DNA from 2 places in the Paracoccus sp. NIOT.M2S5SZ12 genome. Region 2 is predicted to be linked to the other one. Evidence: riboswitches for the same ligand, from Rfam matches in the RefSeq annotation. Region 2 holds a riboswitch; the other holds the start of a gene.
What was found. A riboswitch is a leader RNA that binds a small molecule or an ion and turns the genes downstream of it on or off. The one in region 2 is predicted to bind cobalamin.
Positions count from the first base shown of each region.

Region 1 (7,106 bases), on a different contig from region 2:
ATGGCCGAGAGCGTCGGGTCGCGCGCCAGCCAGCTGACCGAGACCAGCTGCCCCGGCGCGGCCATCAGCATGGCCAGCTGATCGGTGCACAGGTTGATCGACACGACCCGTTCGGGCGGCGCGGCCCCCGCCGGCAGCGCCAGCGCCAGGAGCAGGGCCGACGCGCGGATCACCAGCGCGCCTGCAGCCCGATGGTGGCCGTGCGGCCCTGCGCGGGATAGCCCCAGCTCTCGGAGTAATCCGTGTCGAAGAGGTTGCTGATCCGCGCGACCGCGCGGACGTTCGGCGTCACGTCATAGCCCGCGGCCAGGTTTGCCACCGTGAAGGCGGGCAACGTGCCCGCGCTGAAATCGCCGAAGAAGCGCGTGTCCACATTGCCCGAGACATGGCGCAGATCGCCGCTGATCGTGCCGCGCCCGTCTAGGATGGCCAGCGTCGCAGAAAGGCCCGCCTCATGCCGGGGGCGGCGGACCTCGGCCGAGCCGTCGGGGTTCTTCGCGTCCAGATAGGTATAGCTGCCCGACAGGCTCAGCCGGTCGGACGCGTTGATCCGGGCGCTGACCTCGACCCCCTCGCGCGGGCTGTCGCCGGCCTGGTTGGCGTAGGAGAACAGCAGCGATCCGTCCGGGGTGGGCAGGGCGACGATGTCGATTTCGTCCTGGAAGGTCTCGTTGAAATAGGTGACGTCGATGCTGCCGCGCCCGCCGGGCAGCTGCGCCTCGACGCCGATGTCGAAGCCGCGGTTGCGCTCCGGGCGCAGATCCGGATTGCCGCGATAGGCGACGCTGCCAAAGCTCTGATCGGCGTAAAGCTCGAAGAAGGACGGGTTCACCAGCCCGGTCCCCGCCGAGGCATGCAGCCGGAAGGGCCGGTCGGGGATCTGCCAGTCCAGCGCCACGTTCCAGCTGTTGAAATCGTCAAAGACCCGGTTCGCGTCATGGCGCAGCCCGGCCTGAAGGCTGACCCCACCGTCCAGGAAGGCGCGGTATTCCAGCGCGACCGAGCTCATCTCGCGCGACTGGCCGGGGGCGGTGGTGTTCTCGTCGCGCTGATGTTCGGCCAGGAGGTTCAGCAGGTGGCGCGCCTCGGACGCCGCGCCGTCCAGGCCCAGGCTGGCGCGGTATTTCAGCTTGCGGGTCTCGCCGCGCTGCTCGGGGTCGGCGTCCTGTGTCTCCCGCAGGACGCTCTGCTGCCAGTCCAGCCGATGCGTCAGCCGCGCGTCGGCGGCGCCGTATTCGGCCCAGAGCCCGGCCTGCAGCTCGTCGCGGTCGCGGATCATGTCCGAATCGACGATGTAGTCTTCGGGGCGGGCGGCGCCGGAATCGGCATCGTCCTGCTGGATGCGTTCAGCGCTGCGGCGCAGGGTCAGGCCAAGGCGCAGATCCTCGGTCGCGGCCAGATCGCCGGTCACGCTCAGCGTCTTGCGGCGCAGCCCGTCCTTATCGCCGCCGCTGCCCGACAGATCATAGCCCAGATCGTCGCGCGTCGACAGGATCACCTGCATGCCGCCGCGTTCGCCGCGATGCCCGGCGCTGAGGCTGGCTGCGCCGCCATTGCCCGCCTCGATCGTCGCCCCGTAGGAGCGGCCCTGCGGCGCGCGGCGGGTGATGATGTTGACGACGCCGGCCGAGGCGTTCGATCCGTAGAAGACCGATTGCGGGCCGCGCAGCACCTCGATCCGCTCGATGTTGTCGGTGTCCAGGCCCGACAGGAAATACTCGTCCGCGCCGCCGACCGCCTCGACCCCGTCGATCAGGATCAGGGTCTGGTTCGCCTCCGCGCCGCGGATGCGGACCTGCGTCAGGCCCGCGCCCGAGGTGTTGACCGACAGGCCCGGCAGGGCGCGCAGCGCGTCCTGGACGGTGGTGATGCCGCGGTCGCGGATCTCCTGGGCGGTGACGGTGCTGAAGGCGCGGGCATAGGCGTCCGCGGGCAGGGGGGTCAGGCCCGCGGACAGCACGATCTCGTCCAGCAGGATGGGTTCCTGCGCCTTGGCGGGAAGGGCGGGCAGGGCGGCGGCGAATGCCAGCAGGGACAGGGGGCGACGCATCGGTCGGGCCTTTCGAAGGCAGGCGCGGGGGCCTGCGACACGCAGTTCTGCCCGGTCGCATCGCGGCGACGGGGCGGTGAGTGTCACCGCTGCGGAACGGCCGCTTTCCTGGCACGCCCCGCGCCGGAAATGGGTGAGGACCGCGGCAGGTTTCCTGGCTTGCGGGTCGATGCTTGGGCCGGCCTTCCCGGAGCGGGCTCCAGTGGCATGATCGGCCCGCGCTCTCCGCTTACAGTTGCGGGGGCAGCTCCGGCCTGACCCGCGGACGGGCGCACCGGAATTCCCTTTCAATCCGGCAAGCCGGAACCGTGGCGGCGTCCTTTTGACGCATGGGGGGCCGCGCTGTCAAGCGGCAAGGCCCGCTCACTTCCAGCGGCGGTGGACCCAGAACCACTGGTCCATGTGGCGGCGGACCTGCTGTTCCAGATCGTCGTTCAGCGCCTGCATCATCGCGCGGGAGTCGTCATGGGCGACGGGGCTGCCGACATGGACGCGGAAGGACAGCCCGTCCGGTTGCCGGATCCCCGCGACCGGCACCAGCAGCGCGTCATAGCGGCGGGCCAGATCCGCGGGCGTCAGCACCGTCCGCGTGGGCAGGTCGAAGAAGCGCAGCTCGGCCCCCTCGCGGTCGAACTGATCGAACCCCAGGGCCAGCCAGCCGCCGCCCTTGAGGAAGCGCAGCATCGCGGCCAGGCCCGACCGGCCGCGCGGGAACAGCGGCTCCGCGATGGCGGTGATGGCGGGGACGTAATGGCGGTTGAACGCCTCGTTGTTCATCGGGCGATAAAGCGCGCCGACCGGCCAGCCGCGCGCCGACAGCGCCGCGCGCATCGCGTCGTAATTGCCGAAATGCGCGCAGGCCAGGATGACGGGGCGGTGGCTGTCGAAGGCCGCCTCCAGCGCGGCCAGGCCCGGTCCTTCCAGCGGATCGGCGCGGCGGATGCGGTCGGTGAACTCGTCGCCCGAATAGATTTCGGCCAAGGACCGGCCGGCATTGTCGGGCACCGCGCGGACCAGCGCCGCGACCTCGGCCGGGGAGAGGTCGGGGCGCGCCAGGGCGAGGTTGTCGCGGATGCGCCGCCGCCAGCCCGCGACCGGGGCGATCAGATGCGCGAAGACCCAGCCCATCGCCGGGATGCGCCGCTGATAGGGCAGCATCCGGGCCAGCCCCATGATCGCCAGGAAGGCACCATTGGCCAGCCGGTCGGTCAGCGTGGATCGGTCGTCGCGCATGGTGCCTCCCTGGCGGCGCGGGCCTCGCGGGACCAGACATAGAGCCCGGCCGCCACGATAATCGCCGCCCCCGTGATGGTCCAGCCATCCGGCAGCTGGCCGAAGAACAGCCAGCCCCACAGCCCCGCCCAGATCAGTCCGGTGTAGCCGAAGGGGGCCAGGGCGCCGGCCTCGGCCGCGCTGAAGGCCTTGACCAGCAGATACTGGCTGGCGGTGCCGAACAGCGCCAGCGCCGCGAAGGCCCACAGATCGCCCGCGGCGATGGGCTGCCAGAACAGCGGCACCACGAGGGACGAGGCGATGCTGCCCACCACCGCCGACCACAGGACCGAGGTCGCCACCGAATCCGCACGCACGATGCGCGTCAGCAGCGCGCCCGCCGCATAGGTGAAGGCCCCCGCCAGCGGCAGAAGCGCCGCGGGCTGGAACACCCCCATGCCGGGCCGGATGATCAGCAGCGCGCCGACCAGCGCGGCGGCGATGCCCGCCATGCGGCGCGGCCCGACGCGTTCGCCCAGAAACAGCGCGCCGCCAAGCGTGATCAGGACCGGGTTCAGGTCCATGATCGCGGTCGCCTCGGCCAGGCCGATATATTGCAGCGAGGTGAAGAACAGCCCCACCGATCCCAGCTGCATGATCGCGCGCGCAAGCTGCGTCCCCGGCTGGCGCGTGCGCAGCAAAGGCAGCATCGCGCCGCGAAAGATCAGCGCAAAGATCAGCAGGTTGCCCACGAAGCGCGCCCAGACCACCTGCGCCGGGTGATAGGTCTGGGTCAGGTGCTTGGCCGTCGCATCCATCAGCGTGAAGCCCAGGATCGCGGCCAGCAGCAGGGCGATGCCGCGCGCCTGGTCCGAACCGGGACGGCGCAACCCGTCCCGTTCACGGCCCATCAGCGCGAAGCCGCGCGCCAGGACGCGCATCAGCGGGCCGGTCGGGCCAAGGGCGCGGCGGTCGTCACAGAAGCGCTTTCGCGCGTTCCACGACCGCCTCGACCGTGATGCCGAATTCGGCATAGAGCTCGGGCGCGGGGCCCGAGGCGCCGAAGCCCTCCATGCCGACGAAGGCCGAGCGCTCCTCGTTCCCGCGCTCGCCCAAGAGCAGCCAGTCCCAGGGCTGGCGCACGGCGGCCTCAATGGCGATGCGGACGGTGTTGGCGGGCAGGACCTCGGCGCGATAGGCCTTGTCCTGGTCGCGGAACAGCTCCATCGACGGGACCGAGACGACGCGGGTCGGAATGCCCTGGGCCTCCAGCGCGTCGCGGGCGGCGACGGCGATCTCGACCTCCGATCCGGTGGCCATCAGCACGACCTTGGGCGCGGCCGACCCCTCGCGCAGGACATAGGCGCCCTTGGCGGTGCGGTTCTCGGCCACGTCCTCGCGCAGCAGCGGCAGGTTCTGGCGCGACAGGGCCAGGACCGAGGGCGTCGCGTCCTGCGACAGCGCGATCTCCCAGGCCTCGGCGGTCTCGATCTGGTCGCAGGGGCGGAAGGTCAGCGTGTTGGGCGTGGCGCGGCAGATCGCCAGATGCTCGACCGGCTGGTGGGTCGGGCCGTCCTCGCCCAGGCCGATGCTGTCATGGGTCATGACATAGACGACCGGCAGGCCCATCAGCGCCGACAGGCGCATCGCGCCGCGCGCATAGTCGGTGAAGGTCAGGAACGTCCCGCCATAGGGGCGGAAGCCGCCATGCAGCCAGATGCCGTTCATCGCCGCCGCCATGCCGTGTTCGCGGATGCCGTAATGCAGATAGCGGCCCATGCGGTTGCCGGCATCGAAGATGCCCTGGCCGCCGGTCTTGGTGTTGTTCGACCCGGTCAGGTCGGCCGATCCGCCGAAATTCTCGGGCATCTCGGCATTCAGCACCTCGAGGACATTCTCGGAGGCCTTGCGGGTGGCGACCTTGGGCTTGGCCTCCAGCGTCTGGACCTTGAAGGCGTCGATGATCGCATTCAGGCGCGGGTTCGCCTCCGATCCGATGCGGCGCGCGAAATCGTTGCGGGCCGCGTCGTCCAGCCCGTCCACGCGATCGTTCCAGGCGGCGCGGGCCTGGGCGCCGCGCTCGCCGATAGCGTGCCATTCGGCGCGGATGTCGTCGGGGATCACGAAGGGCTCGTGGCTCCAGCCATAGGCGGCGCGGGTCGCGGCGATTTCGTCTTTCCCCAGGGGCGAGCCGTGGGCCTTGCTGCTGTCGGCCTTGTTCGGCGCGCCGAAGCCGATGATCGTCTTGCAGTCGACCAGGGTTGGGCGGCCGTCATCCTGCGCAGCCTCGGTCAGGGCGCGGTCGATGTCGGCGGCGTCATGGCCGTCGCAGGACAGCACGCGCCAGCCCGCGGCGGCGAAACGCGCATGTTGGTCCGTCGCGTCCGACAGGCTGACCCGGCCGTCGATGGTGATGTCGTTGTTGTCCCACAGCACGATCAGCCGGCCCAGCTTCTGGTGCCCGGCCAGGGCGATGGCCTCGTGGCTGATGCCCTCCATCAGGCAGCCGTCGCCGGCGATGACCCAGGTGCGGTGGTCGCACAGATCAGACCCGAACTCGGCCCGCATCGCCTCCTCGGCGATGGCAAAGCCCACGGCGGTGGCGATGCCCTGGCCCAGGGGGCCGGTGGTGGTCTCGACCCCCTCGACATGGCCGTATTCCGGGTGGCCCGCGGTGATCGCGCCCAGCTGGCGGAAGTTACGGACCTGCTCCAGCGTCATCTGCTCATAGCCGGTCAGGTGCAGCAGGCTGTAGATCAGCATCGAGCCGTGGCCGGCCGACAGGATGAAGCGGTCGCGGTCGAACCAGTGCGGCGCGCTGGCGTCGAATTTCAGGTGGTTGCGGAACAGCACGGTCGCCACGTCCGCCATGCCCATCGGCATGCCGGGATGGCCGGAATTGGCGGCCTCGACCGCGTCCATGGACAGCACGCGGATCGCGCTGGCCAGGTTCCAGTGGGCGGGGTCGGCGGTGCGACGGGCGGCGATGTCCATGGGGGATTCCTTGCAGCGCATGGGGTTGGCGCGTTGTTAGGCCCTGGCCGGGGCGGTTGCAAGCCGACGCGCCTCAGGGCAGGGCGGCGGGCGCCAGGGGGCGGATGCGCAGGCGGGTGATGCGGTTCTCGCGCCGCGTCACGACCTCGAAGCGGTATCCCGCAAAGCTGAACACCTGACCCTGTTCCGGGATCGACTGCGCCATGTGGATCACCAGGCCCGCGATGGTGTTGGCCTCGTCATCGGGCAGGTCCCAGTCCAGCTGCCGGTTCAGGTCGCGGATGGTCATGCCGCCCTCGACCAGATAGTCGCCCTGGGGGTTGGGCTTCAGCGTCTGATCCTCTTCGGTGTCATGCTCGTCGGCGATCTCTCCGACGATCTCCTCGATGATGTCCTCCAGGGTGATCAGGCCGCGCAAGGACCCGTATTCGTCCACGACCAGCGCGAAATGCGTCCGCCGCTTCAGGAACTCGCGCATCTGCTCGTCCAGGGCGCTGGTCTCGGGGACGAAATAGGGCGGCATCATCACCGCGGCCAGGTCGAAATGGCGCGCGGCCCCGGCATCGCCCGCCTCGCGCACGGCGCGGTTGACGGCGCGCAGCAGGTCCTTGGCGTGGATCACGCCGATGATGTTCTCGCGCTCGTCGCGATAGACGGGCAGGCGGGTGTGGGGGCTGGCCAGGACCTGCTCCAGGATCTTGGCGGGGGGCAGGTCGCCATCGATCATCTGCACCTCCGAGCGGTGGCGCATGATCTCCTCGACGGTGCGGTTGCCCAGGTCCAGCGCGCCCAGCAGGCGGTCGCGGTCCTCCTTGTTCACGGCGCCCTGGGCATGGCCGATCGAGAGCGC
Region 1 is NZ_JBYLFR010000007.1:83,034-90,139, forward strand. Features, by position in the region: gene AC2SGK_RS08315 (ABC transporter substrate-binding protein) at 1-173, opposite strand, end outside; gene AC2SGK_RS08320 (TonB-dependent receptor plug domain-containing protein) at 170-2,050, opposite strand; cobalamin riboswitch at 2,178-2,376, opposite strand; gene AC2SGK_RS08325 (lysophospholipid acyltransferase family protein) at 2,414-3,283, opposite strand; gene AC2SGK_RS08330 (DMT family transporter) at 3,259-4,203, opposite strand; gene tkt (transketolase) at 4,238-6,256, opposite strand; gene AC2SGK_RS08340 (HlyC/CorC family transporter) at 6,330-7,106, opposite strand, start outside.
Region 1: another riboswitch for cobalamin. It lies ahead of AC2SGK_RS08320 (TonB-dependent receptor plug domain-containing protein); the one in region 2 lies ahead of AC2SGK_RS04900 (energy-coupling factor ABC transporter permease).

Region 2 (7,106 bases):
GCGATCAAGTCACGCGAGGAGGGGGAAGTCGGGGTCAGGTCGCTGCAGGCTTAGACTTGTGGTTCATTAGTTGTGGCGAGGAATTGCGGCTCATTTTCAAGCTGCAATTCCACCTTGAACCAATCGTGTTTTCATCTCGCGGCATTTGGTCTGGTTCTTGAACAGGCTCGCGATGTAGTTGTCAGGATAATGTTGCAGAATATCCGTCGTCATAGCCGAGAAGTTCGTGCGGACCGCATCGTCGATTTCCGCGGCTGTCAAACCTTCTAGTCCCTGTTGAGAAGCCTTGTTCGTCAAGGAGTGATAGGTGAGGTGGGTTAAGAAGCGGTTTCCGTGAATGGCTACGTTGCGGTCCTTACCACCTGAAGTCACAGTAAGTGCAGAAATTGCTTGTTCTATCCTGCGGAAGGCCAGCACCCGCTTCCAGATCTGCTCGCTGCTTATGCCGCTATGAAACAACTTCTTATAGGGCGGACGCTCTATATCTTCCCACAGCCGGCCAACTTCTCGTTTTGCCTGCGTACTTAAATTAACGTCGTCGTCGGTGCACGCCAATGCAAGAGTCGCCTCCATAAGACCAAGCCTTGTCGCAGACGAATGCTCTATCTCCCCTTGCCTATATTCGTAATCAATATTGTCTACAAGAAATTCTGACTTTAGACGCTCTTGCGTCGGGTCGAGAGCAACGAAGTTTCGTGGGTCAATCCTATTTTGCGTATTGTTATTCCGGGTGATCGACGGGGCGAAGCCATCTGGTGCGCCATCGAGGGATATGATGCGTATGAGTACCTTTGCATCGGATAGCTTCTGCGGCGACTTTTCAGCTATAGCGGACAGCGAGCCCACCGTTTGGGCGCCATTCACGATTGTGAGCCCCTCGCACTCGAACTGCCCTGAGTCTCTGTTAGAGCCGCCGATCGCTTTCCTGACGACGGTATTTGCCAAAGCAGTAATTCCGTTGTTGAAATACCAAAAGTGTTCTGGCGCACCATTGATAGTCTCAATGATATTTCTGTTTACCGCGCCTTCGCTGCCGAGGAACATCCGTATGTTTTTCGAGAAAAGCTTATGACCATATTTCCTGTGCATTTGCGCAAGATCACTTGCAGAAACTTGCCCATAGTACGCTCGGACAGGTTCATCCAAGTATCCCCAGTGAAAAATATTTAAAGTGTCGGAAACTGCGGCTCCCTGTGCGCCCATTAATATGTGACTGTAAAGATGATTTTGATTTATGCTAACGTATGATACCAGCTCCTTTGTCTCGTCGACGTCGGAGATGAAGTCCTCCATAGAGGAGCGGTTTTCCTCACCGAAAGAAGCAGATCCAGAGTACGCTACAGCCACTACAACTTTGCTGGCGCTTGTGATTGCGCGATCAAGCTCGGATCGCCGCTTTTGGAACTTCGCGTTGAATTTTTCATATCTGCTATTCAGGAGGTCTTTAACTCCTTGTAGGAACTTTAGTACGCCGCCGTTGTCGACGCCGCCAGTGTGTGTATTATTCCACTTGGATTGCACCAGATAAAGCGTTTTGTCCGTCGGCTCGTAGAGGACCCCGTCAATTCCGTTATCATTAAAGCCGTCGGTTATGCTTTTGCAAGCCGTGGCCACGTCCACGTCCGCAAGGTGACTTAGCGACAGTGCACAAAGGCCCCTTGATAGAAGGCAATTATTGTTTTCATCGCTTTCTACGTCGGACATATCAAGGTGAGGCGCAAATTCGTTTTCGATGCGATCTTTGATCTGTCTATGTTGAACTAGCGCCATTTCATATGCCTCCGCTTCCGCGACACGGTACGGTACACCTACGCCGGGTCAATATCTAATGTACATCTTTCACATCCCCTTCCGCTTCATCATCTCCTCCAGCAGCGCCCTCTTCCCCCTTTCGCCGATCCGGCGGGGTCCCTCCATGGGCTCCCCAGCCCCAGGCTCCGAGGGAGCACGCGGCGGCTCCCCGCCCAGGCCAGCCAGCGCCGCAGCCCCCGAAGCTCAGGCCATGCGCGCCAGCAGGTAGCAGTCCATGATCCAGCCATGGGCGGCGCGGGTGGCGGTGCGGGTGGCCTCGATGCGGGGGGCGGCCTCGGCCAGGGGGCCGTGGTCCAGGCGCTGCTCGGGCATGCCCAGATAGGCGCCCCACCAGATGTGGAGGTCCTCGGGCGGCAGCGTCGCAAAGGCGCAGCCGCCGTCCAGCATCACCACGGCGCGGTCGCAGTCCGGGGGCCAGCCGCCTTCGCGCAGCTGGCGGCCGGTGGTGATTCGGACCTCTCCGCCAAGGGCGTTGAGGGGGATGGCATGGGCCGCGCACAGCGCTTGGATCGCCGTGATGCCGGGGATCACCCGCGGCCGCCAATCCAGCCGCGCGGCGATCCGAAGGCTGCTGTCATAGAGCGACGGATCGCCCCAGATCAGCATCGCGACCGTGCCGCCGCGCGGCAGGTCCACGGCCTGCGCCCAGGCCGCGGCGATGGCGTCGTGCCAGGCCTCCACCCCGTCCAGATAGGGCAGGGACGGGTCGCGACGGGGCAGGTCGACCTCGATCACCGCGCCATCGGGGCGGTGGCGGGCCAGCATCGCGTGGCGCAGATGGGCCAGGTCCTCCTTGCCCGCGCCCTTGCGGGGGATCAGGACCAGGTCGGCCTCCTGCAGGGCGCGGACGCCCTGCAGGGTCAGGTGGTCGGGGTGGCCGGTGCCCGCCCCGATCAGCACCAGCTCGATCATGCAAAGAGCCGCGGCGTGACCAGCCCGCTGCCGCGCAGGCCGCGCGCCGCCTTGGCGCCCGCCAGCACCGCCAGATCGACCAGCGGCTCCAGCGCCAGGACCAGCATGTAGGCCGCGCCGAAGGACAGCACCCCCGACAGCGTCTCGGCCCCTTGGCCGTAGAAGGCCCAGAACGCGACCCAGGCCACGATGCCCCCCTGATAGGCCGCCGACAGCGCCAGCGCCTGGCCATAGCGCAGGTCCACATAGGCCGTGCCCGGCGCGATGATCCGCCGCGCCACCGCCTGCAGCGCGAACAGCGGCACCAGCAGCGTCGTCACGTTCATCCCGTATTGCGGCAGGTCGAAGGGCGCGAAGACCAGCCCCTGGATCAGCAGGCCAAGCGCCATCCCGATCGCCGCGGGCGCGGCCCCGAGGATCAGGAACAGGGTCGAGCCGAGGATCAGGTGCACCTCGGACACGCCCACGGGCCAGGTCGGCAGGACCTGGAAGAACGTGAAGGTCGCGGCCGTGGCCAGCACGGCGCGCGCGGCCAGCGACCCCGGCCCCTGGGCGCGCAGGTCGCCCGCCGCCTGTTTCAGCGCATAAAGACCGACCGTCGCGGCGGTCGCATAGCTGAGGATGATCTTGGCGCCGGTCACGACGCCTTCTTCGATATGCATGTCACTCTCCTGTGGCCGTCCACCCGACGGCATGGATTTGTCTGACATGGCCGGTCTCCTGGCTTGCGGGTCAGGGCGCGGCGTCGGCCTTCCCGGATCGCTCCAGTGGCATGGGTGACGCGCGCTCTCCGCATACAGTCGCGGGGGCGGCCGGGGCTTCGGGTGCCGCGATTGGGTCCACCCTTCCCCGTTCCCGATGAAGCCCGGCGTTTCACGCCTGACGGGCACCATGCAGGCCTTCAGCTAGACGGGAAGCGCCGGCCCGCGTCAAGCCGACGCAGGCGCGATCAGGTGAAAGAAGGTGCCGGTGACCAGGCCGCGGCAGCTGCCGGTCTCGGGGACCTCGGCGCCGGTCGCATCGGTGACGCGGGCCAGGGGCGCATCGGGCTGGGACAGGACCCGGGCATAGTGGAACTCATGCCCGCGCAGCGCCACCCGGCCCAGGCCTGGCAGGGCGGTCAGCGGCTCGGCGCGGCGGTATCCCAGATGCATCCGCCGCTTGGCATAGCTGGTCTCAAGGCCCAGCAGCCCCAACATCGGGTGGCGCACCCCATCGGCATCCACCAGCCCCGCCCCAAGCGCCATGTATCCCCCGCATTCCCCATGCACCGGACGCGTCGCCGCAAAGCGGTGCATGGCCGCGCGGAGGCCGTCGCAGGCGGCCAGCCGGGGCGCGTGCAGCTCCGGATATCCGCCCGGCAGCCAGCAGCAGTCGGCACTGTCATCCGGCCCCTCATCCGCCAGCGGCGAGAAGGGCAGGATCGTGGCCCCGGCGCGCCGCCACGCCTCCAGCACATGCGGATAGACGAAGCTGAAGGCCGCGTCGCGGGCCAGCGCGATCCGCCCGCCGGGGGGCGTCAGCGGACGCGGCGCGGGGGCCTCGGGCAGGGCGCGATGGGCGGCGGCGGCGATGATCGCCTCCAGGTCGCAATGCGCCGCGATGAAATCGCCCGCATGGTCCAGGATGGCCTGCAGGCCCGCCGTCTCCTCGGCCTGGATCAGGCCCAGGTGGCGTTCCGGCAGGGTAATGTTGCCCTGACGCGGCAGGCTGCCCAGCACGCGGATGCCCGCCTGATCCATCCCCTCGCGGATCAGCCGGTCATGGCGTGGCGAGGCCACGCGGTTCAGCACCACCCCCGCGAAGGGCAGATCGGGGCGCAGCGTGGCAAAGCCCCGCGCGGTCGCCGCCGCCGATTGCGCCTGCCCGCCCACATCCAGGATCAGCACCACCGGCCAGCCCATCATCTGCGCGATCTCGGCGCTGGAGCCGATGCCGGTTTCCCCCTTCGTCGCCACCCCGTCGAACAGGCCCATCGACCCCTCGGCCAGGACCAGGTCGGCGGGCGGCTGGCCGGTCGCATGGGCGATCAGCCGCCCCGGCTCCATCGCCCAGGCATCCAGATTGAAGCTGGCCCGCCCCGAAGCCGCCAGGTGGAACCCCGGATCGATGTAATCCGGCCCCGACTTGAAGGGCTGCACCGTGAGCCCCCGCCTGCGCAAAGCGGTCAGCAGGCCCAGCATCAGCATCGTCTTGCCCGTCCCCGATGCGGGGGCCGAGATCATCAGGCCCGGCGTCAAGGGGCGCGTCATTCCGGGAACCTCGGCGCGTCGCCCACGGGGCGATAGCGGCGGTCGTAATCGGCGGCGTAGAGACGGCTGTCCTCGAACCCCTCGCCCGCCAGCGCGGGGCCGACCAGGATCAGCGCGGTGCGGTCGATGCCCTGCGCGTCCACGGTGGCCAGGGTCGCGCGGATCACCCGCTGGTCCGGCCAGCTGGCCCGCCAGACGATGGCCACCGGGCAATCGGGGCCGTAATGCGGGGTCAGATCGGCCACCACCTGCTCCAGCGCGTGGATCGACAGGTGGATGGCCAGCGTCGCCCCGGTCGCCGCAAAGGCCGCCAGCGTCTCGCCCTCGGGCATGGTCGAGGCGCGGCCCGGCGTGCGGGTCAGCACCACGGATTGCGCAAGGCCCGGCAGGGTCAGCTCGGCCTGCAGCGCGGCGGCGGCGGCGGCGAATGACGGCACGCCCGGCGTCACGTCGAAGGGGATGTCCAGCGTCCGCAACCGGCGGATCTGTTCCCCCATCGCGGACCAGACCGACAGATCGCCCGAATGCAGCCGCGCCACGTCCTGGCCCGCCGCATGGGCGGTGGCGATCTCCTCCATGATCTGGTCCAGCGACAGGGGCGCGGTGTTCACGATCCGCGCACCGGGAGGGCAATGGGCCAGCAGCGCGGCAGGCACCAACGACCCGGCGTAGAGGCAGACAGGGCAGGCCGCGATCAGGTCGCGGCCGCGGAGCGTGATCAGGTCGGGCGCGCCGGGGCCTGCGCCGATGAAATGGACGGTCATGGAACCTCTGCGATGGCGATGGTGACGGGACCGAAGGTCCGGCGCGGATGGGTCAGGCGGCCGCCCGCCCCGATAGCGGCGGCCTCGGCCACCGATCCGGTGCCAAAGGCGGCCAGGATGCGGGCGGATTGCGTGGGCGTGGCGATGCCCGCAACCCCGACCAGATGCAGGGGCAGGCTGCGCGCATCGGCCAGCGGGCGCAGCTCGGCCGCGCGTTCGGGGATGGTGGCCAGTGCCTCGGCACCGCCCGCGGCCTCCAGCGCGGCCAGCAGGGCGGGTAGGGATGTGCCGGGGCGACAGCCTATTCCGGCGATGCGCATGTGACGCTCCATTGCACGATCGGGCGGGCGGGGGTCCAGCCGCGCATCCGGCCTAAGGGGATTGCCTCGGCGATGTCGATGCGCAGCAGGCGGCCGCCGTGATCCGCGTGCCAGCGGGTCAGCAGCGATTCCGTCTCCAGCGTCACGGCATTGGCGACCAGCCGCGCGCCGGGGGGCAGGCGTGCCCACAGCGCCTCCAGCAGTCCCTGTGACGCGCCGCCGCCGACAAAGACCGCATCGGGCGTGTCGGAGGGCAGCGCCTCGGGCGCCGCCCCTTCGATCACCGTGATCCGCCCGCCCAGGCCGAAGGCGTCGAGATTGGCGCGGATGGTGGCGATGCGGTCCGCGCGCGGCTCGACCGTCACGGCGCGCCCCCCGGCCAGCGCCCATTCCACCGCGACCGAGCCCGAACCGCCGCCTATATCCCACAGCACCTCTCCCGCGCGCGGGGCCAGCGCGGCCAGCGTCAGCGCGCGGATGGGCGATTTGGTGATCTGCCCGTCATGGGTGAACAGCCCGTCCGCCCTGCCCGGCACCGCAGGCAGGCCGAAGCCGCGCGGCAGATCCGCCCCGTCGATGGCCACCGCCACCGGCGCCGCGCAGGTCGGGGCAAAGCCGTCGGCGCGCGTGCTGCGCACCCGTTCGGTCGGCCCGCCAAGACGCTCCAGCACCGTCAGCCGCGCGGCCCCGGCGCCCGCGGCGACCAGCCAATCGGCCAGCGCGGCGGGCGCGTCGCCATCGCGCAGCGTCGCGATGATGCGGCAGCCGCGCGCCAGATGCGGGCGCAGCCGGGCGAAAGGCGCGGCGTGCAGGCCCAGGGTCACTGTGTCCTCCAGCCGCCAGCCAAGCCGCGCGGCGGCCAGCGACAGCACCCCCGGCGCGGGCAGGGCGCGCCATTCGTGGGGCTCCAGCACGGCGGCGATGCTGCCCCCCGCGCCGCACCAGAAGGGATCGCCCGAGACCAGCGCCGCCACGCGCCGCCCCCGCAGCGCCAGCAGCGGCGCCAGGTCGAAGGGCACCGGCCAGGCCCGCCCCCGCGCGCCAAC
Region 2 is NZ_JBYLFR010000004.1:20,303-27,408, forward strand. Features, by position in the region: gene carB (carbamoyl-phosphate synthase large subunit) at 1-54, shown strand, start outside; gene AC2SGK_RS04890 (AIPR family protein) at 97-1,770, opposite strand; gene cobF (precorrin-6A synthase (deacetylating)) at 1,996-2,724, opposite strand; gene AC2SGK_RS04900 (energy-coupling factor ABC transporter permease) at 2,721-3,386, opposite strand; cobalamin riboswitch at 3,418-3,633, opposite strand; gene AC2SGK_RS04905 (cobyrinic acid a,c-diamide synthase CobB) at 3,654-4,976, opposite strand; gene cobM (precorrin-4 C(11)-methyltransferase) at 4,973-5,740, opposite strand; gene AC2SGK_RS04915 (cobalamin biosynthesis protein) at 5,737-6,060, opposite strand; gene cbiE (precorrin-6y C5,15-methyltransferase (decarboxylating) subunit CbiE) at 6,042-7,106, opposite strand, start outside.